2 regions of the Cryptosporangium sp. NPDC048952 genome follow, and region 2 is predicted to be linked to the other one. Evidence: riboswitches for the same ligand, from Rfam matches in the RefSeq annotation. Region 2 holds a riboswitch; the other holds the start of a gene.

Region 1 (15,447 bases), 1.0 Mb from region 2:
CAAGCGGCTCGTCGTGTTCGACGTCGACTCGACGCTGATCACCGGCGAGGTGATCGAGATGCTCGCCGCGCACGCCGGCCCCGAGGCCGAGGCGGAGGTGGCCGCCGTGACGGCCGCCGCCATGCGCGGCGAACTCGACTTCGCCGACTCTCTGCACCAGCGCGTCAAAGCCCTCGAGGGCCTCGACGCGGTCGTGCTGGAGAAGGTCCGCAGCGAGGTGAAGCTGACGCCGGGCGCCCGCACGCTGGTGCGCACGCTCAAGCGCATGGGCTTCCTCTGCGGCATCGTGTCCGGAGGCTTCACCCAGGTCACCGACCACCTCGTCGACCTGCTCGGGCTGGACTACGCGGCGGCGAACACGCTCGAGGTCGTCGACGGTGTCCTCACCGGGCGCGTGATCGGCGACATCGTCGATCGGCCCGGCAAGGCGACAGCGCTGAAGAACTTCGCCGTGGCGGCTGGCGTGCCGATGGCCCAGACCGTCGCGGTCGGCGACGGCGCCAACGACATCGACATGATCAGCGCTGCGGGCCTCGGCATCGCGTTCAACGCGAAACCGGCGCTGCGCGAGGTCGCCGACACCGCGCTGAACCAGCCCTACCTCGACGCTGTCCTGTTCTTCCTCGGCGTCTCCCGCGAAGAGATCGACGAGGTCGACGAAGACTAGAGCTCGCGGGCCAGGACCGCCGCCTGGGTGCGGCTCCGCAGCCCCAGTTTGGCCAGGATGCGGCTGACGTGGGTCTTGGTGGTCGCCTCCGCCATGTCCAGGGCGAGAGCGATCTCCGCGTTCGACAGGCCCCCGCCGAGATGGTCGAGCACCTCCCGCTCGCGGGGCGTCAGCTTCTCCAGCCCCGCCGGCGGTTCCACAGTGCGCACCGCGCCGCGCGCGAACGCGTCGATGAGCCGACGCGTGACCCGCGGCGCCACCATGCCCTCTCCGGCGGCCACGAGCCGCACCGCGGCGATCAGATCCGCCGCCTCGGTGTCCTTGAGCAGGAACCCCGCAGCACCGGCCCGCAGCGCGCCGAACACGTATTCGTCGAGGTCGAACGTCGTCAGCACCAGAACGTCCGCCAGGCCTTCGGCGACCAGCGCCGCCGTCGCGCCGATCCCGTCGAGCTTCGGCATCCGTACGTCCATCACGACGACGTCCGGCCGCAGCGAACGGGACAGCTCCACCGCCTGCTGACCGTCCCCCGCCTCACCGACGACCTCGATGTCGGGAGCCGAGGAAAGGATCAGCACCAGCCCGGTCCGCACCGCCGACTGGTCGTCCGCGACCAGCACTCGAATGCTCACAGCGGGATCGAGGCGTGCACACGCCACCGTCCTTCCCGCGGGCCCGCATCCAGGGCACCGCCCACCAGCGCGGCCCGCTCGGCCATTCCGACCAGGCCCGCGCCGCCGGGCAGCGGGAACCCACCACTCAGAGCGAACGGAGTGGCGACGTCGAGCAGCGCGTTCTCGACGGTCAGGGTCAGTGCGTCGGGTCGGTAGCGCACCACGGCTTCTACCGGTTGGCCCGGTGCGTGTTTGCCGGCGTTGACGAGGGCCTCCTGGAGGATGCGGTAGCCGGCGAGTTCCACCGCCGGTGACAGTGGGCGCGCTTCGCCGTCGATCTTCAGCGTCGTCAGCGTGTCCACCTCACGCATACGGTCCACCAGCGCGTCGAGCTGGTCCAGGCGTGCCTCGGCGGGGGAGTCGGCACCCTCACCCGCCCGCAGGACGTCGATCAGGTGACGCATCTCGGCGAGCCCGCTGACGCTGTGCTGGCGGATCAGTTCGATCGACTGGCGGGTCGTGTCGCCGTAGTCGTCCCTCGCCAGCGCGGCGGTCGAGTGCAGGGCGATCACGCTCAGGTCGTTGGCGACCAGGTCGTGCAGATCGCGGGCCACCCGGGTGCGTTCGGCCATCACCGCGGCCCGCTGGTCCAGCTCCGCCAGCCGCGCAGTCTGCTCGGCCCGCTCGCGTTCGGCGGTGGCCCGGAGCTGCTCGGCCGTCGCCCGTTCCTGCTCGGCTGTCGCCCGCTCGCGCTCGGCCGCGGCGGTCTGCCGGTGCCGCCGGACGGTCATCGCGGTGTCCACCGGCAGCACGGTGAACAGCGCCGCCTGGACGCCGAGCAGCACCCCGGTCAGGTTGCCCTCCAGAACCAGCCCGACGCCGGTGAAGATCAGCACCGCGCCGACCGAGCCGATCATCATCGCCCGGCCGACCCGCGCCGAACCCTGCTCGGTGACGACGTACAGCGCGTTGGCCAACACGCAGATCGTCAGCAGGTTCGGCCCGACGAGCCAGTCGACGGTCAACGCGACAGCGGCGATCGCCAGGCTCGCCCACGCGTAGTCGCGCAGGAACAGCAGCGAGAGCGCGGAGGCCCCGAGCGTCGCCACCCCGACCCACGACGTCAGCGGATACCCGAACTGGAACAGCAGCAGGCCGCCGACGAACACGCCGAGCGCCGAGAGGACATCGCGCCCCCGCAGTTCCCACCCGCCCAGCCGCATGACCCGATTCGATCACGCGTCAGAGCTCCGTGCCTCGACTCCACCGACGGTGCGCGCTTGCCCGACGTCCACCGAAGGATGTAGGGACGGAAGCGGGGAACGTCCGCCGGACGGCGTACGGGCAGTTCGTCGCACGGGCCGACGCCGGAGCCCCCGCTCGCCGGGACGCTGGTGAGCATGGTTGCCGTCATCATCGCGTGCGAGGTCGGGTTCTGGGTTCTGCTGGGGGCCGGGCTCGCGGCCAGATACCTGCTACGGCAGAAGACGCTGGGCGCGGTGCTGCTCGTGGCCACCGCGTTCGTCGACCTGGTCGCGCTGATCGCGGCCGTGATCGACCTGCGCGGGGGTGCGACGGCCGACTGGTCGCACGGGCTCGCCGCGCTGTACATCGGGTTCTCGGTGGCCTTCGGCCCGACCCTGGTGCGCTGGGCCGACGAACGCTTCGCGCACCGGTTCGCGGGCGGCCCCCCGCCGACCAAGCCACCGAAGTACGGTCGCGGCCGGGCCGTCTACGAGTGGAAGCTGTGGTTCCGCGCGGTGGTCGCGTGCGCGATCTCCGGTGCGCTGCTGTTCGCCGCGATCCGCCTGGTGGACGACGCCGAGCGCACCGAGGCGCTCGGCGGGACGCTGTCCGTGCTCCCGAGAATCGTGCTCATCTGGGGAATCGTCGCGCTGACCTACACGGTGTTCCCCAAGGCCGCGAAGGTGGTCGGCTAGGCGACGACCGGCTCGCCGACCAGCGTCACTCCGGCCTGCTCGAGTTCGGTCAGCGCACGCTGGGTGGTCGGAGCGGCGACACCCGCGGTGAGGTCGAGCAGGACGGTCGTGGCGAAGCCGTTGCGGGCGGCGTCCAGCGCGGTGGCACGCACGCAGTGGTCGGTCGCGATACCGACGACGTCCACTTCGGTCACGTCGTGCTCGCGGAGCCAATCGGTGAGGTTCTTGCCGTCGGAAGCGCCTTCGAAGCCCGAGTACGCAGCGGCGTACTCGCCCTTGTCGAAGATCGCCTCGACCCGCGCGGTGTCGAAGTTCGGGTGCAGCTCGACGCCACCCGTGCCCACGACCGTGTGCGCGGGCCACGTGTCGACGAAGTCGGGCTGGTCGGAGAAGTGGTGGCCAGGGTCGATGTGGTGATCGCGGGTCGCGACGACGCGGTCCCACTGGCGGGCGTCGGCGGCCAGCGCCGCGGAGATGCCGGTGGCGACACCCGCGCCACCGGTGACGGCGAGCGAACCGCCTTCGCAGAAGTCGTTCTGGACGTCGACGACGATCAACGCACGGGCCATCAGTTACCCCTAACTGAAAATGACAGGGATGGCAGGGTCACCCGCGGAGAGGCTCAGGCCCTCCCACGGAAGCGTCACGAGTGCCTTCTCCAAGTGGTCCCGGGAGGCCGTCAGCGTCGGAGCGTCCGCCGTCCGGACACCGGCACGCACCAGCGGAATCTGCAGCGGACGGTCGTGTTCCCCCAGCTCCGGAGAGCCGAGCGAGACGACTTCCTCGACCGCGGTGCCGGTGGAGCGGTGACGGCGTACGGCGGTCTTGCGGCCGCCGCGGGACGCCTTGTTCTCGCTGCGCTTGGCGACCGGGCGGCCTTCGACCTCGACCAGTTTGTAGACCATTCCGGCAGTGGGGGCGCCGGAGCCGGTGACGACCGACGTACCTGCCCCGTACGCGTCCACCGGAGCAACCGCCAGCGCGGCGATCGAGTACTCGTCGAGGTCGCCCGAGACGACGATGCGGGTGCTGGTGGCCCCGAGCGAGTCCAGCTGCTGGCGCGCCTGCACCGCCAGTACGCCGAGGTCACCGGAGTCGATCCGGACCGCGCCCAGCTGCGGACCGGCCACCTCGATCGCGGTGCGGATGCCCGCGGTGATGTCGTAGGTGTCGACGAGCATCGTGGTGCCGACGCCGAGCGCCGCGAGCTGACCGGTGAACGCGGCCTTCTCCGTGTCGTGCAGCAGCGTGAACGCGTGCGCGCTGGTTCCGGTGGTGGGAATGCCGTAGCGGCGGCCGGCCTCGAGGTTCGACGTCGCGGTGAACCCCGCAAGGTAGGACGCGCGGGCGGAAGCCACCGCCGCTTCCTCGTGCGTGCGGCGCGACCCCATCTCGATCAGCGGCCGGTCACTGGCCGCGATGACCATCCGCGCGGCCGCGGTGGCGATCGCCGAGTCGTGGTTGAGGATCGACAGCGCGAGCGTCTCCAGCAGCACGGCCTCGGCGAACGTGCCGCGGACGGTGAGGATCGGCGACCCCGGAAAGTACAGCTCGCCCTCGGCGTAACCGTCGATGTCACCGCTGAAGCGGTAACTGGCCAGCCATTCCGCGGTCTGGTCGTCCACGGCGCCCGCGCTTCGCAGGAACTCGAGGTCGTCGGCGTCGAATCGGAAGTCGACCAGGGCGTCCAACAGCCGACCGGTGCCACCGACGACGCCGAAGCGGCGCTCCTTCGGCAACCGGCGCGCGAACACCTCGAAGACGCACTCACGGTGGGCCGATCCGTCGCGCAGCGCGGAGGCCAGCATCGTGAGCTCGTAGTGGTCGGTCAGCAGTGCTGTCCCCATGCCCACCAGCGTACGAGCCGCTTCTCGAATACTTGTTGCCCGGGGTTGTTGCGAGAACGTCCAGCGATGGCACGATGGGACTCATGACCGCTCCGATGGTCGCTCCGGCGGAGACGCCGAGCACCGCAGAAAGGCCCGCGCACCAGAAGCCGTGGGTCACTGTCGTCTGGGACGATCCGGTCAACCTGATGTCGTACGTGACCCTCGTCTTCCAGAAGCTTTTCGGCTACGACAAGCCCAAAGCCACCCAGCTCATGCTCGACGTGCACCAGAAGGGCCGCGCAGTCGTGTCCAGCGGTACCCGCGAAAAGATGGAGCTCGACGTCGCTCGGCTCCACTCGCACGGGCTCTGGGCCACGCTGCAGCAGGATTGACATGACCTATGGCTTCACACGTTCGCACAACGCACTGACGCTGCGGCTGAGCGCCGAGGAGGCGCAGGCCGTCGGGTTGGTGGTCGCGCAGGTCGCCGGTCTGATCCAGGCCGGTGACCGGCGCGGTGTCATGAGCCTCGACCTGGGTCCGGGTTCGCTCGGCCGGGCTTCAGAGGCGCCACGGGAACCCTTCGACGTCTTCGACGATTTCGACAAGATCGAGCCCGACCCCGAGGACCTCGAGGTCGAGCTCGTCGAAGACGGTGTCGCGGGGCCGAGCCTCGATCCGGTGCTGGCCCGGCTCTTTCCGGACGGCTACCGGGACGACGCCGAGGCGGCCGCCGAGCTGCGCAGCCTCACCGAGTCCTCGCTGCGCGAGGAGAAGATCGGCAACGCCGGCGTCATCCTCGACGATCTGCCGTTCGAGGGCGGCGAGATCCGCCTGGACGCCGACCGCGCCGAAGCGTGGCTGCTGGCGCTGAACGACGCCCGGCTGATGCTCGGTACCGCGCTGGAGATCGAAGCCGACACCGATCCGCTGGCCGAGTTGGATGCCGCCGCGGGCGCCGACCCGACCGGTGCGCGGGTGCTGGGGTTGTCGCTCTATCAGTTTCTGACCGGATTGCAGGCCAGCCTGGTGGACGCGCTCGACCCGGAGTAGCAAAGCTCACCGCCGTGGGGCGGTCCGCGCTAGGTACGCTGGGCGTCGTGTTGAAACTCGACCGGGCCATTTACGACGCCATCGTGGCGCACGCCCGCCGCGACCACCCCGACGAGGCGTGCGGTGTGGTGGTGGGTCCGGCCGGCAGTGACCAGCCCGTCCGGTTCATCCCGATGCTGAACGCGGCCCGGTCGCCCACGTTCTACGAGTTCGACTCCACGGACCTGTTGAAGCTGTACCGGGAGATGGACGACCGGGACGAAGAGCCCGTCGTCATCTACCACTCCCACACCGCGACCGAGGCGTACCCGTCGCGGACCGACATCTCCTACGCCAACGAACCCGGCGCGCACTACGTGCTGGTCTCGACGCGCGAGGAGGAGACCGTCGAGTTCCGGTCGTTCCGCATCGTCGACGGTGCGGTGACGGAGGAGCCGGTGGAGCTCGTATGACTCCGACTCAGTCATACCTGTTCGCTCACACGCGGGTCGAAGTCGTCTACGACTGTCGTCACCGCTGACTTTCGGCTTCCCGTTCAGTTATTTCCAGGAGTGTTCCATGGCCATTGAAGTTCGCATCCCGACCATTCTGCGCACCTACACCGGCGGCGAGAAGACCGTACAGGGCGAGGGCGCCACACTCGAGGCGCTGATCGGCGACCTCGACGGCAAGTACCCGGGCCTGCGTGGCCGCCTCGTCACCGACGAGGGCTCCCTGCACCGGTTCGTGAACGTCTACGTCAACGACGAGGACGTGCGGTTCACCGGATCGCTGGAGACCGGGCTCAAGGACGGCGACGAGGTCACCGTTCTTCCGGCCGTCGCCGGCGGCTGATAGTTCCGCGGAGGCGTGAACACTCTGGGGGCCTATAGCCCCTCGGAGTGTTCATGCCTCGGGAACGGGAAGGGCTGGAACCATGGCTCGTTACGACTCGTTGCTCGACGCGCTCGGTGACACGCCCCTCGTCGGGCTGCCGCGACTCTCACCCAGCGAGAACGTCCGCATCTGGGCGAAGCTCGAAGACCGCAACCCGACCGGTTCGGTGAAGGACCGCCCGGCGATCTACATGATCACCGAGGCCGAGCGTGAGGGGCACCTGCGCCCCGGCGACACGATCCTCGAACCGACGAGCGGCAACACCGGTATCTCGCTGGCGATGGCCGCGAAGCTCAAGGGCTACCGGCTGATCTGCGTGATGCCGGAGAACACGTCGATCGAGCGTCGTCAGCTGCTCGGCATGTACGGGGCCGAGATCATCCCGTCGCCGGCGGCCGGGGGTTCGAACCAGGCCGTGGCGATGGCCAAGCAGCTGGCCGAGGAGCACCCCGACTGGAAGATGCTCTACCAGTACGGGAATCCGGCGAACGCGCGTGCCCACTACGAGACGACCGGCCCGGAGATCCTGCGCGACTGCCCGACGATCACGCACTTCGTCGCCGGGCTCGGGACGACCGGCACGTTGATGGGTACCGGGCGCTACCTGCGCGAGAAGGTGCCGGACGTGCAGATCATCGCGGCCGAGCCGCGGTACGGCGAGCTCGTGTACGGGCTGCGGAACATCGACGAGGGCTTCGTTCCCGAGCTGTACGACGCCAGCGTGCTCACCACGCGGTTCTCGGTGGGGCCGCGGGATGCGTTGCTGCGCACGCGGCAGCTCATCGAGGTGGAGGGCATCTTCGCCGGTATCTCCACCGGCGCGATCCTGCACGCGGCGCTCGCGGCCGCCCACAAGGCCGTGAAGCTCGAACAGCGCGCCGACGTCGTCTTCATCGTCGCCGACGGCGGCTGGAAGTACCTCTCCACCGGCGCCTACGCCGGCACCCTAGCCGAAGCTGAGGCCGCCCTAGAAGGCCAACTCTGGGCTTAGAGGGCGGCCCGCCCAGGACGACGCTGCCGAGCCAGCGCGAGGTCTTGAGTATCAGTTATACGAGGCGACCTCGCGCTGGATCGGCAGCGCCGCCCTGGGCGGGCTCCAGGTTCAAGCAAATGCACATGCACATGGTTAGTTGGACGGTAGGGGAGCGCCGAATTTGACGGGGACGCCGTGGGAGAAGAGGACGCTCGGGGGAGGGCCCTGGATGCCGGGGAGACCGGCGGCTTTCAGGAGGCTCTCGTCCAGGCCCAGTAGCGTTGCTGTGCGTAGCGGCCAGATGGGGTGGTCGTTGGGGAGATAGATCGTCTTGCCTCGTAGCACGGTGTGTAGGCCCCAGCGGGCGGTGAGGAAGTCGTTGAGAGGGCTGGGCGGGGACGGAGCGCCCGGGAACACGGTGAACCCGGCGTGGGGGCCTTTGTCGGGCCAGCGGCGGACGCTCCGGTAGGCGTACGCACCGTCCGGTTCGTGGTGGACGCTCATCTTCGACCAGACGTAGTTCAGGCCGAACAGGGAGCGTCCGATCACTACGGGCAGTAGCCGCGCGGCGTCCAAGGACCGGAACACGACGCCCCGGCGGCCGGCCGCGTCCACCGAGTAGAGCCGCACGTTCGTCTCGGCGAAACGTCCGAAGTACGGAACACCGACGCCGAGCCCCACGCGGTCCATCGTGAACCCGATCAGCCCGACGTAGGTCACGCCGTCGAGCGTGTCCGGCTCGGTGCCGGGCGGCAGCAACGGCGCCACGGCCCCGGGCTCGACCGGCCAGTGCAGGAACGCCAGATCCCGCCACCACTGCGTCATGATCGCCCGCTCGATCGTGCGTGGGGCCGTGAGTGTCACGGGTTCGGCGCTCATGTCTCCAGTCTGCCACCCCGTGGTAATCCCAAATAATAGGACGCTAGTCTCGACATATGGAATCGAGTCGGCGTTGGGTGGTGTTGGCGGCGGGCGTGGCCGGAATGACGGCCGGGTGCGCGTTCCTCTACGGGTTGCCGTACCTCCTTCCGCGGCTCCGAGCCGACGGACTGTCCCTGACCCAGGCCGCGGTCCTCGTCGCGTGCCCGACGTTCGGCCTGCTCGCAACGCTGGTGCTGTGGGGCGCACTGGCCGATCGGTACGGCGAGCGTGGCGTCATCGCGTTGGGGTTGGGTGGAGCGGGGCTCGTGCTGCTGGGCGCCCTCTCGGTGCACGGTCCGGTCGCGCTGGGCGCGTGCCTGGTGGTGGCCGGCGCCGCGGCGGGATCAGTGAACGCCGCGAGCGGGCGACTCATCCTCGGCTGGTTCGGACCCGCCGAACGAGGCCTGGCGATGGGCATCCGGCAGATGGCGCAGCCGCTGGGCGTCGCGGTGGCGGCGGTCACCGTGCCGGTGCTCAGCCGCTCCGGAGCGCTGCTGCTCCTGGCGATCTGCTGCCTCGCGACGGCCGTGCTGATCGCGATCGTGGTGCGCGATCCGGCGCGAACCGGGTCGGACGGGGCGGCCACGAACGGCAACCCGTACCGGACGCCGGTGCTGTGGCGTCTGCACGGCGCCGGGGCGCTGCTGGTGTTCCCGCAGTTCGCGGTCGCGACGTTCGGGTTGGTGTTCCTGGTCGACACGGTGCACTGGGACGCGGCGACCGCGGGCCGGGTGCTCGCCGTCGCCGCGTTCGGCGGGGCGGCCGCGCGGCTGTTCGCCGGGTGGTGGTCGGACCGGGCCGGTTCACGTACCGGTCCGATGAGGATTCTCGCCGGGGTCACGGCAGGGGTGTTGGCGCTGCTCGCGACCGGGGTTCCCGGCCTCGTGGTGGCCGCGCTGGTGGCGGCCGCGGTCGTGTCGGTCTCGACGAACGGGCTGTCGTTCACGGCGGTGGCCGAGTACGCCGGCCCGGGGTGGGCCGGGCGGGCGCTCGGCATCCACAACACGGGCCAGAACGGCGTGGCCGCACTCACCGCGCCGATCCTCGGCGCGGTGGTCACCCACGCCGGCTACCCGCTCGCTTTCACCGCGGCCGCAACAGCCGCCGCAGCAGCAGTAGCCGTAGTGCCCGCCCTCCATGTCCGCGACCACCAGCCGACCACGTAACGCGCCCGCGCAACGCCACCCGCCCGCCGAGCACGGCTCCGTGCCTCGCGCGCCTTGCGCCGCGCTCCGCCGCGCCCCGCGCGCCTTGCGCCGCGCTCCGCCGCGCCCCGCGCGCTGCCCCGCGCCCGCGCGCTGCCCCGCGCCCCGCGCCGCGCCGCCCGGCGCGCTGCCCTGCGCCCGGCGCGCTGCGCCGTGTCCCGCGCGCGCTGCGCGCGCGCTTTGCGCGGGCGCGTGATAGCGCTGGGGTGGGCAGAATGCAACGGTTTCGGTTGGCGCGGTGCGGGGTTATGGTGGCCGCGTCACTGTACGCGGGAGCTCGCGCCGGAAGCGGGCTGAGAGGGCGGCTGTCCGAGCAGGACGGTGCCGCCGACCGCTCGAACCTGACCGGGTAATGCCGGCGTAGGGAGCTCTCTCATGAGCAATGTTTCGCAGTTGAGCCACGCTGTCACAGGCCCTCTTCCGGGCAGCAACAAGTCCTACCGGGGCGATCTCCGCATCCCGGTCCGCGAAATTCCGCTGACGAACGGCCAGATCGTCGAGCGGTACGACACCTCCGGTCCCTACACCGCCAACGGCTTCGTGCCGGACGTCGAAACGGGGATCGAAAAGCTGCGGGAGGGGTGGACCCGCACCCATCCGACGCAGTTGCTGGCCGCGCGAGCGGGCGAGATCACCACCGAGATGGCGTACGTCGCCGCCCGGGAGAACCTGCCCGCGGAGCTGGTGCGCGAGGAGGTCGCCGCCGGTCGCGCGGTGATCCCCGCCAACGTGAACCACCCGGAGAGCGAGCCGATGATCATCGGCAAACGGTTCCTGGTGAAGGTCAACGCGAACATCGGGACGTCGGCGGTGACGTCGTCGCCGGCCGAGGAAGTCGAGAAGATGGTGTGGGCGACCCGCTGGGGTGCCGACACGGTCATGGACCTGTCCACCGGGCCGCGCATCCACGAGACCCGCGAGTGGATCCTCCGGAACTCGCCGGTGCCGATCGGAACCGTGCCGATCTACCAGGCGCTGGAGCGCGTGAACGGTGATCCCACGGCGCTGACCTGGGACGTCTACCGGGACGTCGTCGTGGAGCAGTGCGAGCAGGGCGTCGACTACATGACCGTGCACGCCGGCGTGCGGATGGCGTACATCCCGCTGACCGTCGGGCGGAAGACGGGGATCGTGTCGCGCGGCGGGTCGATCCTGGCCGCGTGGTGCCTCGCGCACCATCAGGAGAACTTCCTGTACACGCACTTCGCCGAGCTGTGCGAGGTGCTGCGGGCGTACGACGTGACGTTCTCGCTGGGTGACGGGTTGCGGCCCGGCTCGGTGCACGACGCGAACGACGAGGCGCAACTCGCCGAACTGCGGACGCTCGGCGAGCTGACGAAGGTCGCGAAAGATCACGGTGTGCAGACCATGATCGAAGGCCCCGGACATGTACCGATGGACAAGATCGCCGAGAACGTCCGGTTGCAGCAGGAGTGGTGCGACGAGGCGCCGTTCTACACGCTCGGTCCGCTCGCGACCGACGTGGCGCCGGGGTACGACCACATCACGTCCGCGATCGGCGCGGCGATGATCGCGTGGCACGGCACCGCGATGCTGTGTTACGTCACGCCGAAGGAGCATCTGGGGCTTCCGGACCGGGACGACGTCAAGGCCGGAATGATCGCGTACAAGATCGCGGCGCACGCGGCGGATGTCGCGAAGGGGCATCCCGGGGCCAAAGCGCACGACGATCAGCTGTCGGACGCGCGGTTCGAATTCCGGTGGGCCGATCAGTTCGCGCTGGCGCTCGACCCGGAGACCGCGCAGTCGTTCCACGACGAGACGCTGCCGGCAGCCCCGGCGAAGACCGCTCACTTCTGCTCGATGTGCGGTCCGAAGTTCTGCTCGATGCGTATCTCGCACGACCTGCGAACCACCTATGCCGACGCTGGGATGGCGGCGAAGTCGGAGGAGTTCAAGGCGGCGGGGAACCGGATATATCTGCCGATCGAGCCACACCCCGAGGAGGCGGCCCGATGAAGGTCGCTCTGACCGTCGCCGGGTCGGATTCCGGGGGCGGGGCGGGGCTGCAGGCCGACCTGCACACGTTCGCAGCGTTCGGGGTGCACGGCACCACCGCGGTGACGGCCGTGACCGTGCAGAACACGGTCGGTGTGTCGGGCGTCCACGAGATACCGCCGCAGCTCGTCGCGGATCAGATCCGCGTGGTCGTCGAGGACATGCATCCGGGCGCGGTGAAGACCGGCATGCTCGCGTCGGCGCCGATCATCGAGGCGATCGGGGAGGCGTTCCGGCGACACGGGATCGGGCGGAGCGGGTCGGTTCCGCTGGTGCTGGATCCGGTGTGCGCGTCGATGCACGGCGACGCGCTGCTGCGTCCCGACGCGCTGGACGCGCTGCGGTCGCTGTTCTCGTTGGCGACGGTAGTCACGCCCAATTTGGACGAGACGGCGTTGCTGGTGGGGACGCGTGACCAGCGCGCGGCCGCGCGGGCGTTGCTCGAGCTCGGTCCGGCCTATGCGTTGGTGAAGGGTGGGCACGGGACCGGTTCGCGGAGTCAGGACCTGCTGACCGACGGTACGAGCGAGCTCTGGCTCGACGCCGCGCGCATCGACACCGGCAACACGCACGGCAGCGGTGACACGCTGGGGGCCGCGATCGCGGCCCGGTTGGCGAGCGGCGACACCCTTGCGGACGCTGTCACCGCGGCCAAGCGGTACGTGACGCGTGCGGTCGCGACCAGCTACTCCGTCGGGGCCGGCCACGGCCCCGTGGGCCATCCACCCGCCACCGATGCCTCGTTACTTCCGGACCCGGCGGCGGCGGGGGTCGGGACGTGAGTCGTGGGCTGTGGGTTTCGGTGGTCGGTGGGGGAGTGATCGGGCTTTCCTGCGCGTGGGCGTTGGCGCGGGAGGGGGCGCGCGTCACGGTGATCGAGCCTGATCCGGGGCGGGGCGCGAGTCTGGTCGGGGCGGGCATGCTCGCCCCGATCACCGAGGCGCACCCGACCGAGCCGGGCCTGCTCGCAGCAGGTCGCGCCGCGGTCGAGGCGTGGCCGGAGTTCGCTGCGGCGCTCGCCGCCACCGGCGTGGACCCGGGCTACCGGACGACCGGCACGCTGGTCGTCGGGTACTCCGCCGACGACCTCGTCGCGCTCGACGAACTGGCATCCCGCCTCTCCACGCTCGGTGTCGACGTCGAGCGCCTCACCGGCTCGGCCTGCCGGCGCGCCGAACCTGCCCTCGCGCCGGGGGTCCGCGGCGGGCTGAGCGTGCCGGGCGATCACAGCGTCGACAACCGCGCGCTCCTCCGCGCCCTCCGAGCCGCCACCGACGCTGCCGGCGTCGAGTTCACCCCCGGCGCCGCGCCCGCGCCCACTCCCGGCAGCGCTGTGCGTGAGCTGGTGGGGGTGGGGGCGGACCTCGTGGTGGTTGCGGCGGGGGTTTGGTCGGCGGGGTTGGTGCCGGAGTTGGGCGGGCTGGTTCGGCCGGTGCGGGGGGAGATCGTGCGGCTCACTGCGCGGCGGTCGACCCCCGTGCTGACCCGGACGGTCCGGGCACTGGTCGACGGCCGAGCCGTCTACCTGGTGCCCCGCGAAACCGGTGAGCTCGTCGTCGGCGCCACCCAGGACGAGGTCGGCTTCGACCGGACCGTCACAGCGGGCGGCGTCCACCGGCTCCTCACCGACGCCCGGCGCGTCCTTCCGGCGATCGACGAGTACGCGCTGGCCGAGACGTCATCGGGGCTCCGGCCGATGAGCCCCGACGGGGCACCGCTCGTGGGTCACGTCGCCGACGACACGATCGTCGCGACCGGGCACGGCCGCAACGGGTTCCTGTTCGCCCCGCTCACCGCGACGCTCGTCGCCCAGCTGGCGACCGGCAACACCGCGACGACGTTCGCGGACACCTTCGCGCCCAGCCGCTTCAGCGTCGCGAAAAGTCGATGATCCAACCAGGACGGTTGAGGGTACGGACGATGACGACGTTACGGGTGAACGGCCGCGAGGTCGAAGTGTCCGACCCGGCGACCGTCGAGGCACTCGTCCAGCAGCTGACGCAAAGCCCCCGGGGCGTTGCGGTAGCGGTCAACGGCGAGGTGGTGCCCCGCGGTGGCTGGGCCCGGGCGCAGCTGACCGACGGTGACGAAGTGGAGGTCCTCATGGCGGTGCAGGGTGGGTAAAGCGGCAGCTACGGATGCGCTGGTCATCGCCGGGAGGCCGCTCGCGTCCCGGCTCGTGATGGGCACCGGAGGCGGTTCGATCAACCTCGCGGTGCTCGGGGAAGCGTTACGCGCATCGGGGACGGTACTCACCACTGTCGCGATGCGCCGGGTGGACGCGGTGGCCGGGATGGGGGTGTTCCCCCTGCTCAAGGAGTACGGCATCGAGCCGTTGCCGAACACCGCCGGGTGCCGCACGGCGTCCGAGGCGTTGCTCACCGCGGAGCTGGCACGTGAGGCGCTGGAGACCGACTGGATCAAGCTCGAGGTCGTCGCCGACGACCGGACGTTGCTGCCGGACCCGGTGGAGCTGCTCACCGCGGCCGAGCAGATGGTCGCGGCGGGGTTCACGGTGCTGCCGTACACCAACGACGACCCGGTGCTGGCTCGGCGCCTGATCGAGGTGGGGTGTGCGGCGGTGATGCCGTTGGGGTCGCCGATCGGGTCGGGGCTCGGGATCCGGAACCCGCACAACATCGCGTTGATCGTCGAGGAGTCGACGGTGCCGGTGATTCTCGACGCCGGGATCGGCACCGCGAGCGACGCCGTGCAGGCGATGGAGCTCGGGTGCGACGGGGTGTTGCTGGCGACAGCGGTCACCGGTGCCCGTGACCCGGTGGCGATGGCCACGGCCATGCGGCTCGCGGTCGAGAGCGGCCGGTTGGCCTACCGTTCCGGCCGCGTCCCCCGCCGCTGGTACGCCCAGGCCTCGTCCCCTCCGGTCTACGAGTGAATCGCCGACGACGGCTGGCTGACGCGCGGCTGTATCTGTGCACACCCGACCGCCCCGACCTCGCCGAGTTCGCGGACGCCGCCCTCGCCGGCGGGGTCGACGTCATCCAGCTCCGCGAGAAGGGCATCGAGGCGCGCCACGAGCTCGAACGCCTCGAGATCCTCCAGGCCGCGTGCCGGAAGCACGGCGCGCTGCTCGCGGTCAACGACCGGGCCGACGTCGCGCTGGCGGCCGGGGCGGACGTGCTGCACCTCGGCCAGGACGACCTCCCGGTCGAGCACGCCCGGCGCATCCTCGGCGACGACGTCCTGATCGGACGCTCGACCCACGATCCCGCCCAAGCCGACGCCGCCGCGGCCCAGCCCGGAGTCGACTATTTCTGCGCGGGACCGTGCTGGCCGACGCCCACCAAACTCGGCCGCCCGGCAGCGGGCCTCGACCTGATCAGACACGT
Region 2 (15,447 bases):
ATCACGCTCTACCAGGACTGGCTGACGTTCCTGCTGGCCATCGGGTTCGTGGCGTTCGAACACGCGATCGTCGGGGTGCTCGCGCCGGGAGACGTGTACGGCCACTCGCCCGCCGAGCACGCGCCGGTGAAGTACGCGCTGATCCACGCGGGCTACGTCACGGCCGCTGCGGTCGGCGCCATCCTCAACTGGCGGCTCACCGACCGCGCCGACGCGGCCACCCGTGAGGTCACCGAGCAACTGGAGTACGACAACAGCCACGACCTACTGACCGGAGCGCTCAACCGGCGCGAGTTCGAGACCCGGATCAGCGAGGTGCTCACCCGGATCGAGGAGCCGGACGCGACCGTCATGTGCGTCCTCGACCTGGACCGCTTCAAGATCGTCAACGACACGTGCGGGCACCCGGCGGGTGACCGCCTGCTGGTCGAGGTCTGCTGGGTGCTCAGCGAGGTGCTCGCGCCGGACGACACGCTGGCGCGGCTCGGCGGCGACGAGTTCGGCATGCTGATCCGCCGCGCGAGTGTCGAGGAAGCGGTCGGGATGGCCAAGGCCGCCTGCACCGCGCTGGCCGAGTACCGCTTCAAGACCGACGACCGGACGTTCTCGGCGAGCGCCAGCATCGGCGTCCTGCCGCTGTTCGGGCAGGTGCAGTACGTCGAGGAAGCGATGCAGCTGACCGACGCCGCCCTCTACACCGCGAAAGAGGCCGGCCGCGGTCGGGTGCACGTCCACCACCAGGGCGACGCCGAACTCAACCGTCGTCAGAGCGACTCGATCTGGGCCGGGGCGCTGCTGGACGCGCTGCACGAGGACCGGCTCGAGCTCGTCTACCAGCCGATCGTGCCGACCATCCCGGACGAGGAAGAGACGGGCCGGATCGGGGAGATCCTCGTCCGGCTCTGCGAGGCCGACGGATCGCTCATCTCGCCGGGGCTCTTCTTCCCGGCCGCGGAGCGCTACGACCTGCTGCCGGCGCTCGACCGGTCGGTCGTCGCGAAGGCGATGAAGACGCTCGCCGCGCACTACCTGCCCGGCAGGCCGACGAACGGGGACCTCTACACGATCAACCTCGCCGGGCCCTCGATCGGCGACGAGAAGTTCCGGACGTTCGTGCAGGCCCAACTTGCCGAACATCAACTCTCGCCGAACCTGATCTGCTTCGAGATCACCGAGACCGTCGCGATCACGAACCTCGAGGCGGCACGGCGGTTCATCACCGAGATGCGCGCCACCGGGATCCGATTCGCGCTCGACGACTTCGGCAGCGGACTCTCGTCGTTCGCGTATCTGAAAAACCTGCCGGTCGACTTCCTGAAGATCGACGGCAACTTCGTCAAGACGATCACCCACGACACGATCGACCGGACGATGGTCGCTGCGGTGAATCAAATCGGCCACGAGATGGGGCTGCGGACCGTGGCCGAGTTCGTCGAGGACGACGCCATTCTCGCGGTGCTGCGCGAAATCGGCGTGGATTACGGGCAGGGGTACGGCCTGGGCCGCCCGGGCCCCCTGAAGAGCTGGCTGGCCGAGCGTCGTCCGGCCGATGCCCCCGCTGTGGTGGCGTGAGTACCTCGGAATCGTTACAACAACTGAAGGTGGAATACTCCTCTGCACGCAACATCGCAGACGGGCGCTGGACGAAAGGGGTGTTCCGGGCATGGCCAGCCGAACGGAGAACGAGCAGGCAGGCGAGTACCGGATCAACGACCTCGCGCGCGAATCCGGTATCCCCGTTCGCAATATCCGCTTGTACCAGGAACGTCGGATTCTTCCGCCGCCGATACGGCGGGGCCGCGTCGGTTGGTACAGCGAGGCGCACCTCGCGCGGCTCCGGCTGATCGCCAGGCTGCTCGACCGCGGCTACTCCCTGGCACACATCGGTGAGCTGATCTCCGCGTGGGAGCGGGGCCGCGACTTGGCCGACGTACTCGGGCTGGAGGCGGCGCTCACCAGCCCCTGGAGCGAAGAGCCGCAGACCGTGATCTCGGCCGGCGACCTGCAGCGCATGTTCGGCAAGCAGGAGGAGCGCGGAACGCTCGACCGGGCGATCTCGTCGGGCATGCTGCGCCCGGACGGCACCCGGTTCCGGGTGGCCAGCCCGCAGCTGCTGGACATCGCCGTGCAGCTCGTCCAGGCAGGCTATCCGCTGTCGGTGGTGCTGAAGCTCGCCGAGGACAGCATGCACGACATCGAGCGGGTGGCCGAACGGTACGTGTCGCTGGTCAAGGCCACGATCACGCCGAGCCTCTCACCGGGTGACACGCACGGAACCGACGAGCCGGCCGAGATCGACGACCCGGCCGCCGCGGCGGCGCTGGTGCAGAGCCTGCGCCCGCTCGCGCGCAAGAGCGTCGACGCGATGCTCGCGATGGCGATGGAGAACGCGGTCAACCAGGTACTGGGTGACGCGGTGAGCTCGCTCGCCAAAGAGTCCCGGGAGCCTTAACGCCGACCCTGTCGCTCGGGTACGAGCGACAGAGCCGGCCACCTTGGGAAGAGGGCGCGATCCTGCCTACCGGGTAGCGACAGGATCGCGCCACCACGAGAGTGGCTCACGGAATGCCCTCGGCCGATACATCGAGGCATGGCCCCCATTCAGCGGATTCAGAAGACCCGGGCCGAACGGTGCGGTGCGGAGGTCAGTGCGCTGCCCTCGTGCGGATCGGGCAGCGTGAACCACGCGACGGTGCCTCCGGACGGGCTGGCGTCCAAACCGATCTGACCACCGTGGGCGGTGATGATCCGGCGCGCGGTGGCCAGGCCGATGCCGGCACCCTCGGCGCTCGAGTCGTGCGGGTCGTGCACGCGGGTCAACGGGCTGAACGCCTCCTCGCGGCGGTCGCGGGGCACGCCGATGCCGTTGTCGACGACCTCGATCCGCCAGGCGTGGTCCTGCCGTGCGCTGTGCACGGCGATCAGCGGCGACCGCTCCGGATGTCGGTACTTGGCCGCGTTCGAGATCAGGTTCTGCAGGACGGCCCGGATCTGTGTCGCATCCACCCGCACGGTCGGCAACATTCCGACGTCGAGTCGGGCGCCGACGGCGGACAGCGCCGGTGCGAGGTCGTGCCGTACCTCTTCCACGAGGTTGCGCAGCGCGACCGGCTCCCGGCGCAGTTCCCCGCCGAGCTTCGCGAAGCCGAGCAGATCGGTGATCAGGTCGCTCATCCGATGCGTCGAGGACAGCGCCCTGGCGACGTACTCCGAGGACGGGGTGTCGTGCGGGACGTTGTACTGCAGCTCCTCCAGGAACCCGTTGATCGCGGTCAGCGGGTTGCGTAGGTCGTGGCTGACCTGGCCGGCGAACGCGTGCAGCGCTTCGTTGGAGCGGGTCAGCTCGGCGCGCACCTCGGCGAGCTCGGCGACGGCGTCCACGAGCTTCGTCGTCCGGCGCCGTAGCTCGAGCGCGTCGTCGACCTGGCGGGCTAGTAGACCGAGCCCGCGGATCCGCCGGTCGTCGAGGGTGCGCGCCTCCTCGTCGAAGACGCAGAGCGTGCCGAGCACGTGGCCCTGCGAGTTGCGCAGGTGGGTGGCCGCGTAGAAGCGGAAGTTGGCCCGCTCGCCGGTGACGAACGGACTGTCGGCGAAGCGTGGGTCGACGCGGGTGTCGTTGACGATGATCTGGCCGGGCTCGTCGAGGATCTTGTTGCACATCGAGTCGACGCGGTCGCAGACTCCCGGATCGCGTCCGTACCCGGCGACCGAGTGCTGGATGGTCTCGCCCATGAGGTTGACCAGGGCGGTGGGCGTACCGGAGATGTCGGCGGCCAGTTCGGCGAGGGCCGTCAGGTCGGGGGCGGGGGGATGACCGACCACGTCGTACGGCGCGATCAGCGCATCGCGGTCGATTCGGCTCACCAACCTACCGCCCCTCGATGCAAAAATGCCCCTAACCGCCACTATAGGTGGTTAGGGGCATTTCGCACTTCTTTACCGAGGAGCGGCTCCGTTGACCCGCTGGAGCTTCGCCAGGCGGTTCTCCAGGTTGAGGATCACGGCCGGACGCGCGGCGTGCGCGCGCTCGTAGGCCAGCAGCGTCAGGATGTCCTGGTCGGAGAGCGACCGGGTGCGCTGGCGGATCGCCGCGATCGTCAGCCCGTCCCAGTTCTGCACCGGCAGGTCGCCGGGCGCGGACGTGATCTTCGCCGAGTCCGGGTTCACCTCGGCCAGCAGCGCTGCCGCCTCGGCATGCGCGGCGGCGGGCGTCGGTGCGCCGGCCGGTGACGGCACGGTGGCCACGTGGGTCGGCTTCGGCGGCGTCGCCGGGGTCGGGGTTGCCGGTTGTGTCGGCGGGCGGCGTCCGGGCAGGAAAGACCACAGCGTCTCTGCGGCGGCCGGACTGATCTTGGCCAGGGTGTGGACGGCCGGGCGGCCGGCGCTGCTCACCAGTCGGAAGACCGGTCCGGCAGTACGCCCGACCACCCATCCGGCAAAGCGGAACGACTGGGTGAGCAACTTCTCCGCCGGGTCCGCCACACGGCGGACGACGTCGGTCAGCACGGGATCTCCTCCGAAATGTCGGCGGGAACGCCAGGTGGCATTACCCGCGCCTGATGGGGGCAAACTCCATGGTGACGCCATGCCGTGGCAGGGTTTCCCCCGGATCGATCGACGAGGAGGAAATCATGTCGCTTGACCGACCCCAGGCGCCGGACCCCTACGAGCTGCTCCCGCAGGTTCCGTCGTTCACGGTGACGAGTTCCGACGTCACGGCCGACGCCCAGCTCGGCCTGGCCCAGGTCGCCAAGGACGCCGGTGGTCAGGACGTCTCGCCGCAGCTGTCCTGGTCGGGCTTTCCCGCCGGGACGAAGAGCTTCGTCGTGACGGCGTTCGACCCGGATGCTCCGACGCCGTCGGGCTTCTGGCACTGGCTCGCGGTGAACCTGCCGGTGTCGACGACCGAGTTGCCGACCGGTGCTGGTGCCGGCGACGACAGCCTGCCCGGTGGTGCGTTCCACGTCCGTAACGACTACGGGACCCGCGAATACGGTGGTGCCGCACCGCCCCCCGGAGATCAGGTGCACCGGTACTACTTCGTCGTCCACGCGGTCGACGTCGAGGCGTTGGACGTCACGCCGGACGTCACGCCGGCGGTCGTGTCGTTCAATTTGGCGTTCCACACCCTGGCGCGCGCGTTGATCGTCCCGACGTACCAGCACTGAGTTCTGTCGGGGGCCGGGCGCATCGCGTCCGGCCCCCTCAATGTGTTTGCATTCGGATGGGCTTAGGATCGTCCAGAGAGGACTGTTCTGACACGAACGGCCCTCCGCGCCGATCACGGTGCGACTCCTGGGTGCAGCCGGAGCCCCGGGCCATACCATGATCGGCTCCTGGGTGTGACGCATGTGCAATATTGAGGTTCGGTGCGTCCACTCTGGTTGTTTCCCGACGTCTTCCCCGACGAGGAGCAATGGTCCCTGAACAGCGCCGCCAGCAGATCGTGACCGCACTGGGAACGCGGGGCATGGTGCGGGCGGACGACCTGGCCAATCAACTCGGCGTTTCGTTAGAAACCATCCGGCGTGATTTGAACGAGTTGGAACGCCGGGGTGAGCTCACCCGGGTTTACGGTGGCGCCACCCGGGCGCCGAAACGGTCGGAGAGTTGGGACCGCCGGGCCGGCTCCCACGTTCCGGCGAAACGAGCGATCGCCCGCTACGCCGTTCGCCTGCTGCAGCCGCAGCGGACGGTCTTCTTCGACGCGGGCACGACGATCTACGAGGCCGCCAAGGCGCTTCCCGGCGACTGGGTGGGCTCGATCCTGACCGGGAACGGTCACGTCGAACAGCACCTGTCCGACCACCCCGGTGTCCGGGTGCAGTTGCTACCCGGCGACATGCGGGACGAGGAACTGTCGGTCTCCGGGCCGGCGGCCGAGCGGGTCTTCGACAAGAAGTCCGTGGACGTCGCGTTCGTCGGTGCGGACGGGATCCACCCGCAGGCCGGGTTGACCGGTTGCCACGAGGGTGAGGCGGCGGTTCGGCGGCTCGCGATCTCGAAGAGCTTCGAACGGTACGTGCTGGCCGACTCGTCGAAGCTCGGGCGCGTTTCGCAGTTCCGGGTCACCGACCTGGCGTCGATCACCGCGGTGATCACCGACTCGGACGTGACGAAGGACGTGCTCGACGCCCTGGTCGCCCGGGGGCTGCGGGTGCACGTGGCGCCGCCGGTCTCGGTCGAACAGCTGGCCTGAGGTGTATTGACCCATTTGGGTATGCTTATGCATATCTAGGTGGGGGTGACGTGACAGGCCGGCATCGATCCGCGGGAACCGCGACTCGGGCCGGTGTGCGGCGTCCGGTCGGGGTCGCCTCGGCCGGTCTGGCGCTCGGTCTGGTGATCCCTTCCGGCGCGCTCGCGGTCCCGTCGGCTACGCCCGACGCGCCCGCGGTTCTGCACCTCGTCCAGCTCGTCGACGCGCCGATCGCCGCCTATCCCGGCGGGCGGTCGGTGCCGGACGGCGACGTGCTCGCGGGCACGCGTCCGCGGCGTGGGCAGCGGCTCGGGCTCGACTCCTCGGCGGTGCGCCGGTACCTCGCCTACCTCGATCTGCAGCGGCGGGCGGTGCTGCGGCAGTTGCCCGGGGTCCGGGCGGTGTACGCGTACCGGTGGACGTTCAACGGCTTTGCGGCCGAGTTGACGCCGGATCAGGTCGCCGCCGCGCGGCGGCTGCCGGGGGTTCGGGCTGTCACCCGGGACGCGGTGCACACGGTGGACGGCGTGGAGCCGGCCGGGACCTCCGAGTTCTTGGGCCTGCCGGGGCCGACCGGGGCGTGGGAGCGGCTCGGTGGTCCCGCGCGGGCGGGGGCCGGGACCGTGATCGGGGTCGTGGACTCCGGGATCTGGGCTGCGCATCCGAGTTTCGGGGGGAGGCGGGCTGCGGCTCCTCGGTACCGGGGTACGTGTGATGCCGGGCGGATCGTGAAGGACTTCCAGTGCCGGGGGGCGCTGGTGGGGGCGCGCTGGTACCTCAAGGGGGTCGCCGCGGACGCGGCTGAGCCGCGGTCGCCCGCCGACTACGACGGCCACGGCACCCACGCCGCCGCCGTCGCGGCCGGCGCCGCCGACGTCTCCGCCACCGTCAGTCCGGCGGGCGCCGCCGGAGCGGCCCGGTCCGGAGCGGCCCGGTCCGGAGCGGCCCGGTCCGGAGCGGCGGAGGCCGGCCCGGCGGAGGCCGGGAAAGCGCCGCCCGGTGCAGCTCGGCCCGGGTCGGCGCAGGCCCGGGAGGCTCTCGGAGCCGTCTCCGGGGTTGCGCCTGCTGCTCGGGTGGCTGCCTACAAGGCGTGCTGGCGGGTGGAGGGCCGGGCTTCGTGTGCGGAGTCGGACACCGTCGCCGCGATCGATCAGGCGGTCGCCGACGGCGTCGATGTGCTGAACGTTGCGATCGAAGGCGCGTCCGGCGGGTCACCGGCCGACGACCCGCTCGCGTCGGCGCTGTACCGGGCCGCCCAGGCCGGCGTGTTCGTCGCCGCGTCCGCAGGCAACGACGGACCCGCTCCCCGCACCGCGCACGGCAAGCCCTGGTTGACGAGCGTCGCAGCCGGTACGCACGACCGGAGCCCCGCCGCTGTCGTCCGGCTCGGCGACGGAACGCGACTGAGTGGCGCGGGGCTCGGCGCCGGGGTTCCGGCTCGACCGTTGGTAGACGGCGCCGAGTGCCGGGCTCTCGACCCCGAGAAGGTGCGCGGCCGGATCGTGCTCTGCCTCCGCGGCGGCAACGGCCGGACCGAGAAGAGCGCCGAGGTCCAGCGCGCGGGTGGCGTCGGCATGGTCCTCGCGAACGACGACGCCGACGAGCTCACCGCGGACCGGCACGCGATTCCCACAGTGAACGTCGACCAGCAGGCGTACCCGAAGCTGCGCCGCTACCTGGCCGGGGCGCGCCCCAGCGCCGCACTGGAGCCCGCCCACATGCGCCGGACCGGCGAAACCCGCCCCGAGGTAGCGGAGTTCTCCTCCCGCGGCCCGGACGGCGACGCACTCGCCCCCGACCTCATGGCCCCCGGCGAAGACGTCGTCGCCGCGGTCTCCCCGGCCCGCGACGGCGCGACGTTCGGCCTGCGCTCCGGCACCTCGGTGGCCACCGCCCAGGTCGCCGGCGCCGCCGCTCTGCTGCGCGGACTGCACCCGCGCTGGTCCCCGGCCGCCGTGAAGTCGGCGCTACTCACCAGCGCGACCGGCGGCGACGACCAGATCAGCACGTCCGGCGGCGAGACCGCAGGTCCGGCCGAGTACGGCGCCGGAGCGCTGTCGGTCCGGCGCGCGCTCACCCCCGGCCTGGTCTTCGACTCCTCGGCCGCGGCGACCGCGCCGTACAGCGCGCAGAACACCCCGTCGATCGTTCTCGGTTCGCTGGCCGGCGTCCGGGCCGTGCGCCGAACCGTGACGAACGTCGGCACCACCACCGCCCGGTACACCGCCCGGGTCGACGAACCTCCCGGCGTGGACGTCGCCGTCTCTCCGACGGAGCTCACGCTCGACCCCGGCGAGACGGCCTCGTTCACGGTGACCGTGCACCGCGTCTCCGCCCCCTACGACCAGCTCGCCGCGGGCTCCATCACGTGGTCCGACGGCACGCACACCGTCCGGGTGCCGGTTGCCGTGACGCCGGTCGTCGTCGCCGCTCCGCAGGCGGTCGAGCTCGGCAGCTCGCTCACCGTCGTCCCGGGCTTCACCGGACGGTTGAGCGCGCGTATCGCCGGCCCGGTACCAGCGATCGGGCACACCACGCGGCTGCGCGTCACCGGGAAGCGGACCCGGTTCACGTCCGCCGCGCCGAAGGCTTCGGACCGGGTCGCGCGCTTCACGGTCACGGTGCCGCGCGACACGACGCTGGCGCGGTTCGCGACCGACGCGCTCGACTATCCGGTCGGCACCGACGTTGACGTCTTCGTCTACCGCGACGGCAAGCGCGTCGGCCGGAGCGGTGGCCCGGCCGCCGACGAGCGGATTGATGTGTCGACACCGCAAGCCGGTCGGTACGACGTGTACGTCCAACTGGTCGGCGCTCCGGGCACCGGGCCGCTGCCCGTTCGCCTGGACTCCTACGTGATCGCCGAGGGTGAGCCGTCCGCCGAGCGGTCGGTGAACGCGGGGACACCGTTGCGCCTGTCGGGCCTGCCGACCGAGGGTCCCGGACGCTGGCTCGGGCAGATCCGCTGGTCCGACGGCGGAACCGGCGAGGCGACGACGCTGGTGAGCGCCGTCGACCGCCTCTTCAGCGACGACCCCGCAGCTGACTGATCGCCGCACACAGCTCGGTGCGTGCGGCCAACTCCGCGCTCACCGGCTCGAGCACCGCCTCCGTGGCCACCTGCTCCACCCGCGCACGGATCCTCCGGCGCGCCTTGGATGCCTGCCGCCGCGCCCCGAGCGCGCCCAGGCGCGCACTCAGGAACCCGAGTACCAACCCGACCAGCACGCCGCTCAGCAGCATTCCCGTCGGCACGGGGATCCGCCACTCCCATACGTCGACGTCCGGGAGCGGCGGTTCGGGCAGCCGGAACCAGTCGAGCACGAACAGGCCGAGGAGCCAGACCGCACCGAGCACGGCCATCAGCGCGAGCACGTTCTGCAGTATCCGGACCGCGCTCCACCAGCGCGGACGTCGAGCGAGGCCGAGGTCGGCGCCGGCCACCGCGCGGTCGAGCAGGTCGGGAAGCTGTTCGCGATGGCCGGTGGCCGCCCGGGTGAGGACGGTCGGCCAGGGCTGGGGGAGCCCGGCCGTGGTCCGGTCGACGAGGTTGCGCAGTGCGGTGTCGACGCGGGCCCGCTGCACCGCGGAGGGGCCCGGGAGCGCGGTGCGGACCAGTTCGTCCTCGGCCTGGCTGGGGGACAGGCGCGCGCCGGGAAGTCCGAGGCGGGTCGCCGCGCTCGGCCGGATCCGGGCCAGCCAGCGTGTCATCGGCCAGCCGGTCGCGGCCCGGGTGCGACTGCGATGCGTGCGCGCGATAGCCAGCGCCACCGCGTCGGCCCCGGAGGCCTCGGTCAGTGCGCCGACCACGCTCGCCCGATCGGACCGCTCGACCTCGGGTGTCTTCGCGGGGCCGCAGTTGGGCCCCAGCTCGTCCGCGAGTGCCCGCAGGTCCGCGTTCAGGCGACGCACCGACGCCTCGTGCGCGGCCACCGCCTCGTTCAGGCGGCCCCGCAGCGCCGGGAGTCCCTCGGACGTCCGTGCGGAGACCGGCAGCACCGGAACGCCCCCGAGTCCCTCGCGCTCGAGCAGGCCACGCAGATCGGTGACGACGTCCGCGCGGCGCGGGGTGGGCACCCGGTCGATCTGGTTGAACGCGACGACGGTGACGTCGGCGTGCGTCTTCAGCGGCCGCAGGTAGTTGTCGTGCAGCGCGGAGTCGGCGTACTTCTGCGGGTCGACGACCCAGATCAGCAGGTCGACGAGCTCGACGAGCCGGTCCACCTCGAGCCGGTGGTCCACCTTCACCGAGTCGACGTCCGGCAGATCGAGCAGAACCAAACCGGACAGCTCGTCCGCACCTTCCTCACCCAGGTGGTGCCGACGCTTCACACCCAGCCAGTCCAGCAGCGACTCCGCGCCGTCCGGGTTCCACACCGCGGCCTGGGCCGTCGAGGTGACCGGCCGGCGCATGCCGGTGGTGGCCAGTTCGGTGCCGACGAGCGCGTTGAACAGCGAGGACTTGCCGCTTCCCGTGGTGCCCGCGAGCGCGACGACGGTGTGCTCCGCGCCGAGGCGCAACCGTTCGGCGGCCTTCCCGGAGAGCGTCCGCGCGGTCGCCAAGGCCGTCGGGTCCAGTCGGTCGGTGCCGAGCTCCACGACCTTGTCGAGCGCCTGCAGGCGTCGGCTCAGGCCCGACTCGTCGCTGGTCCGTGCGAGGAGAGTCATCGCACCAGCCCCGGCTGCCGCAGGTAGGAACGCAGTGCCGACTCGAACTCGGTCAGCGCGGCGCGCAGCGCGGTCACCTGCTCGGCCGTCGGCGCTTTGGCGTCCACCAACGTCTCGAACCGGTGGAGTTCGTCCTCCATCAGCGACTCGACAGTGGTGAACAGGTCGTCGCGGGCGCGGTCCGCGAGCGTCCGTACGGCGGCGTCGCCGAAGATCGCTTCCAGCACCTTCTGACTGACCGCGGACGTCCCACCCGCGACCACGACTTCGAGCCCGGACAGGCCGGCGGTCTGCGCGAACACCGCGAGCATCAGCACCAGACCAGCGCCGTTGACGCCGAACGAGGTGAGCCGTGCCACGCTGCGCCGGTGCCCGCCTTCCTCGCGGACGAGCTCCAGCACCCGTCCCTGCCAGGCCCGGATGTCCTCCTCGAGGCGCGGTCCGAACGCCGCCGACGAGCGGTGCAGGTCGTCGCGCACCAGGGCCCGCCCGGCCGGTCGGGAGCGCCACAGCTCGGTGGTCTGCTCCGCGGCCTGGTCGGCCGCGGCCCGCACCAGTGCGTGCAGGTTGCCCTCGACGGCGTGCCCCACCGCCTCCGCAGCCGGTGCCCGTCCGGTGAAGAACGACGTGATCCGGTCACGCAGTTGACCGATCCGCGCTTCGAGGTTCCGCGTGAACTGGCCGGTTCCGACGAATTCCTGCCAGCGGGCCAGTACCTCACCGCGCAGCACCGTGCCGCTGCGGACACCGTCGTCCACCGTAGTGACCGCTGTGCGGTACCGCTCGAGCGCTTCGCCGCGCAGCGAGGCGGCAGCGCTCAGCTGGTCGTCGAGGTGGCCGGCCAGGCCGGTGACACGGTCGTGCAGGCTGGTGAGCGCCCCGGTGAGCGTGGTGCGGATCACCGCGTCACGCGCGTCGGCGTCCGCGGCCAAGCTGTCGAGCCAGGTGCGCAGCGGTGCGATCTGCGCGTCCGGGATCCGCTCGTCGGTGAGGTCGACCTCCGGGATCGCGAACAGCGCGGCCTCGCCCAGGTGCTCCTCGACGAGCATCGAGCGAAGGTGGTCACTGATCTCGCCGACGCCCTCCGGTGGGATGCGGTTGAGCACGACCGCGAGTGCGGTGGTGCGCTGGGCCGCGGTGTGGAGCAGGTCCCAGGGCACGGCGTCGGCGTACCGGGCCGCCGTCGTGACGAAGATCCACAGGTCCGCGGCGGCCAGCAGCTGCCCCGCGAGGTCGCGGTTCTCCGCGACCACCGAGTCGATGTCCGGCGGGTCGAGCAAGGCGAGCCCACGAGGCACGACGTCGTGAGCTACCAGCCGGAGACTGTGGGTTTCGTCGGAGGAAGGTCCTGTCGTTCGGGAGAGGCCGGGCAGGATGCGGTCGGTCTCGAACCAGCCGACGTCGTCCGGGTGGCACACCAGCACGGGGGAACGGGTCGTCGGGCGGAGCCAGCCCGCCTTCGTCACCTCCGCTCCGACGAGCGTGTTGACCAGCGTCGACTTCCCGGCACCGGTGGACCCTCCGATCGCCACCAGCATCGGAGCATCAAGTTGTCGCAACCTCGGCAGCAGGTAGTCGTCGACCTGGCCGACGAGCTCCGACTGCGAGCGGCGCGCGCTCTCTGCGTCGGAAGTCGCCAGATCGAGGCGCACCGTAGCCACCGAAGCGCGCAGCGCGTCGAGCGCTTCGGCGAGCCGCGGACCGTCCATGCCCGAGGTAGTGACCGCTCTGCGGTCGACTCAACCACTCAGGGCTACCCTGGTAATCGCGGACGCCACGTCCGTCGGGGAGCTCGGGCAGCCGGGCTGAGAGGGTGACCAGCGCGTCGCCGACCCGTCGAACCTGCTCTGGGTAATGCCAGCGGAGGGAGAACCGGCGGATCGCCGGATTACGCCCGAAGGCTCATTCCCGGTGCTCGACTCCGGAGGTAACCGGATGCGCGCCCCACGTTTACTGGCCGCTGCTTTGTTGCTCGCCGCGGCTGCGGCCTGCTCCTCGTCGGATTCAGGCAGTGAAAGTGCCGATTCCACGACGGTCACGCTTGTCACGCACGAGTCGTTCGCGGTCAGCGACGCGGTTCTGGCCTCGTTCCAGAAGCAGAGCGGCCTGACGGTGAAGATACTGCGCAGCGGTGACGCCGGCGCGGTCGTCAACAAAGCCGTGCTCAGCAAGGGCAATCCGCAGGGCGACGTGCTGTTCGGCGTCGACAACACGTTCCTGTCGCGGGCCGTTGGCGCGGGAGTGTTCGCGCCGTACGAGCCGACCGGCGTCGGCAACGTGCCCACCGCACTGCAGCAGGGCACGGACGGCAAAGCCACCGCCGTCGACTACGGCGACGTCTGCGTCAACTACGACAAGGCCTGGTTCACGAAGAAGGGCATCACGCCGCCGGCGTCGTACGCCGACCTGATCAAGCCCCAGTACAAGAACCTGCTGGTCGTGGAGAACCCGGCGACGTCCTCGCCCGGCCTCGCGTTCGTCCTCGGCAGCATCGCGGTCGAGGGTGACGGCGGCTGGAAGCCCTACTGGGAGAAGCTGAAGGCCAACGGCGCTCTGGTCGTCGACGGCTGGGAGGAGGCCTACCAGCAGCGCTTCACGGTCGGCTCGCAGGGCAAGGGCGACCGGCCGCTGGTCGTCTCGTACGCGTCCAGCCCGCCGGCCGAGGTCGTCTACGCGGAGAAGAAGCCGAAGGACGCACCGTCCGGTGTGGTCACCGACACGTGCTTCCGGCAGGTCGAGTACGCGGGCCTGCTCGACGGCGCCGCGAACCCGACCGGTGGCAAGAAGCTGCTCGACTTCCTGCTCTCGCCCGCGTTCCAGAACGATGTGCCGCTGCAGATGTTCGTGTGGCCGTCGGTCACCGGCACTGCGCTGCCCGCCGAGTTCACCAAGTACGCGGCGCTCCCGACGAAGCCGCTGACGCTCCCCGCCGACCAGATCACGAAGAACCGTGAGGCGTGGATCGACGAGTGGACGCAGACGGTGCTCCGCTGAAGCTTTACCGGTGGGCGCTGGCCGGGCTGCCGCTGGCGTTCCTGGCGATCTTCTTCGTCTACCCGGTCGGGACGCTGATCGGTCTCGGCCTGGGCCTGGGAGATCCGATCCCCGGAGTGCCCGCCGGGACCGGCCTCGGGGACGTCCGCGGGGTGCTGTGGTTCACGGTCTGGCAGGCGGTGGTGTCCACGGTCCTGACCGTGGCCGTCGCCCTGCCGGGCGCGGCGATGCTGGCGCGGTTCGTGCTGCCTGGCCGCGCGTTGATCCGCGCGCTGGTGACGGTTCCGTTCGTGCTGCCGACAGTGGTGGTGGGGGCTGCGTTCCTCGCGCTGATCGGTCCCGACGGCCTGCTCGGCGTCGAGCTGGACCGGACGGTGTGGGCGATCCTCGCCGCGCACGTGTTCTTCAACTACGCGGTCGTGGTGCGGATCGTCGGCAGCGTGTGGTCGCAGCTGGACCGCCGTTCGGTCGAGGCCGCGCGGGTGCTGGGTGCCTCGCGCGTTTCGGCGTTCTGCCGGGTGACGCTGCCGGCTCTCCGGCCGGCGATCGCGGCCGCCTCGTCGGTGGTGTTCCTGTTCACGTTCACGTCGTTCGGCATCGTGCAGATCCTCGGCGGTCCGTCGTACGCGACGCTGGAGGTGGAGATCTACCGGCGGACCGTGTACCTGCTGGACCTGTCCGGTGCCGCGGTGCTGTCGATGGTGCAGTTCGTCGCCGTGGCGGTGCTGCTGGCGGTGGACGCCGTGCTGACCGGGCGGCAGCGGGCAGCGCGGTTGGGTACGCCGTCGCCGCGCCGGCCCCGGGGCTTCGGCGAGTGGGCGTTCGTCGGCGCCAACCTCGTCGTCCTCGTGGGGTTGCTGTCGACTCCGCTGGCGGTTCTGGTCGAGCGGTCGTTCGCGACCTCCGACGGGTACGGGCTCGCGTACTGGCGGGCGTTGTTCTCCGCTGACGCGTCGAGCGTGCTGCCCTCACCGGCGTGGGAAACCGTCGGGACGTCGTTGCGGTACGCGGTGATAGCGACTCTTCTGGCCGTCCTGATCGGTGTCTGTGCCGCGGTCGTGTTGGTTCGCCCCGGTCGGCTGCGTGGTGCGTTCGGCCTGCTGTTGATGTTGCCACTGGGCACGTCGGCGGTGACCGTCGGCTTCGGCTTCCTGGTCGCGCTGGACGAGCCGCCGCTGGACCTGCGCGACTCGGCGCTCCTGGTGCCGTGTGCGCAGGCGCTGGTGGCCGTGCCGTTCGTTGTACGTGCGGTGTTGCCGGTGCTGCGGGCGATCGACAACCGGCTCCGCGAGGCCGCGTCGGTGCTCGGTGCGTCGCCGGCGCGGGTGTGGTGGCGGGTGGATCTGCCCCTGGTGTGGCGGTCGCTGGCGGCGGCGGCCGGATTCGCGTTCGCGATCTCGCTCGGGGAGTTCGGGGCGACGGTGTTCATCGCCCGCGCCGACAACCCGACGGTGCCGGTCGCGATCGCGCAGTTGCTGGGGCGGCCGGGTGAGGTCAACGCTGGTCAGGCGATGGCTCTGGCCACGGTTTTGATGGTGTTGTGCGCGGTCAGCCTGATCGTCCTTGATCGGCTTCGGCCGGCGGGT

The links. Region 2 has a riboswitch for thiamine pyrophosphate ahead of ACGFY5_RS00235 (thiamine ABC transporter substrate binding subunit). Riboswitches for the same ligand answer to the same signal wherever they lie in the genome.
Region 1: another riboswitch for thiamine pyrophosphate. It lies ahead of thiC (phosphomethylpyrimidine synthase ThiC); the one in region 2 lies ahead of ACGFY5_RS00235 (thiamine ABC transporter substrate binding subunit).

Annotation. Positions count from the first base shown of each region.
Region 1 is NZ_JBICTY010000001.1:1,088,220-1,103,666, forward strand. Features, by position in the region: gene serB (phosphoserine phosphatase SerB) at 1-667, shown strand, start outside; gene ACGFY5_RS05115 (response regulator) at 664-1,299, opposite strand; gene ACGFY5_RS05120 (sensor histidine kinase) at 1,296-2,504, opposite strand; gene ACGFY5_RS05125 (hypothetical protein) at 2,682-3,221, shown strand; gene ACGFY5_RS05130 (isochorismatase family protein) at 3,218-3,790, opposite strand; gene ACGFY5_RS05135 (nicotinate phosphoribosyltransferase) at 3,800-5,068, opposite strand; gene clpS (ATP-dependent Clp protease adapter ClpS) at 5,152-5,442, shown strand; gene ACGFY5_RS05145 (DUF2017 family protein) at 5,444-6,103, shown strand; gene ACGFY5_RS05150 (Mov34/MPN/PAD-1 family protein) at 6,151-6,555, shown strand; gene ACGFY5_RS05155 (MoaD/ThiS family protein) at 6,662-6,937, shown strand; gene ACGFY5_RS05160 (PLP-dependent cysteine synthase family protein) at 7,020-7,970, shown strand; gene ACGFY5_RS05165 (YqjF family protein) at 8,106-8,831, opposite strand; gene ACGFY5_RS05170 (MFS transporter) at 8,888-10,039, shown strand; TPP riboswitch at 10,338-10,462, shown strand; gene thiC (phosphomethylpyrimidine synthase ThiC) at 10,454-12,058, shown strand; gene thiD (bifunctional hydroxymethylpyrimidine kinase/phosphomethylpyrimidine kinase) at 12,055-12,879, shown strand; gene thiO (glycine oxidase ThiO) at 12,876-13,988, shown strand; gene thiS (sulfur carrier protein ThiS) at 14,018-14,221, shown strand; gene ACGFY5_RS05195 (thiazole synthase) at 14,280-14,993, shown strand; gene thiE (thiamine phosphate synthase) at 14,990-15,447, shown strand, end outside.
Region 2 is NZ_JBICTY010000001.1:39,870-55,316, forward strand. Features, by position in the region: gene ACGFY5_RS00190 (putative bifunctional diguanylate cyclase/phosphodiesterase) at 1-1,572, shown strand, start outside; gene ACGFY5_RS00195 (MerR family transcriptional regulator) at 1,664-2,452, shown strand; gene ACGFY5_RS00200 (ATP-binding protein) at 2,611-3,864, opposite strand; gene ACGFY5_RS00205 (hypothetical protein) at 3,937-4,506, opposite strand; gene ACGFY5_RS00210 (YbhB/YbcL family Raf kinase inhibitor-like protein) at 4,632-5,168, shown strand; gene ACGFY5_RS00215 (DeoR/GlpR family DNA-binding transcription regulator) at 5,417-6,199, shown strand; gene ACGFY5_RS00220 (S8 family serine peptidase) at 6,250-9,249, shown strand; gene ACGFY5_RS00225 (GTPase) at 9,224-10,867, opposite strand; gene ACGFY5_RS00230 (ABC transporter) at 10,864-12,576, opposite strand; TPP riboswitch at 12,642-12,756, shown strand; gene ACGFY5_RS00235 (thiamine ABC transporter substrate binding subunit) at 12,803-13,861, shown strand; gene ACGFY5_RS00240 (ABC transporter permease) at 13,837-15,447, shown strand, end outside.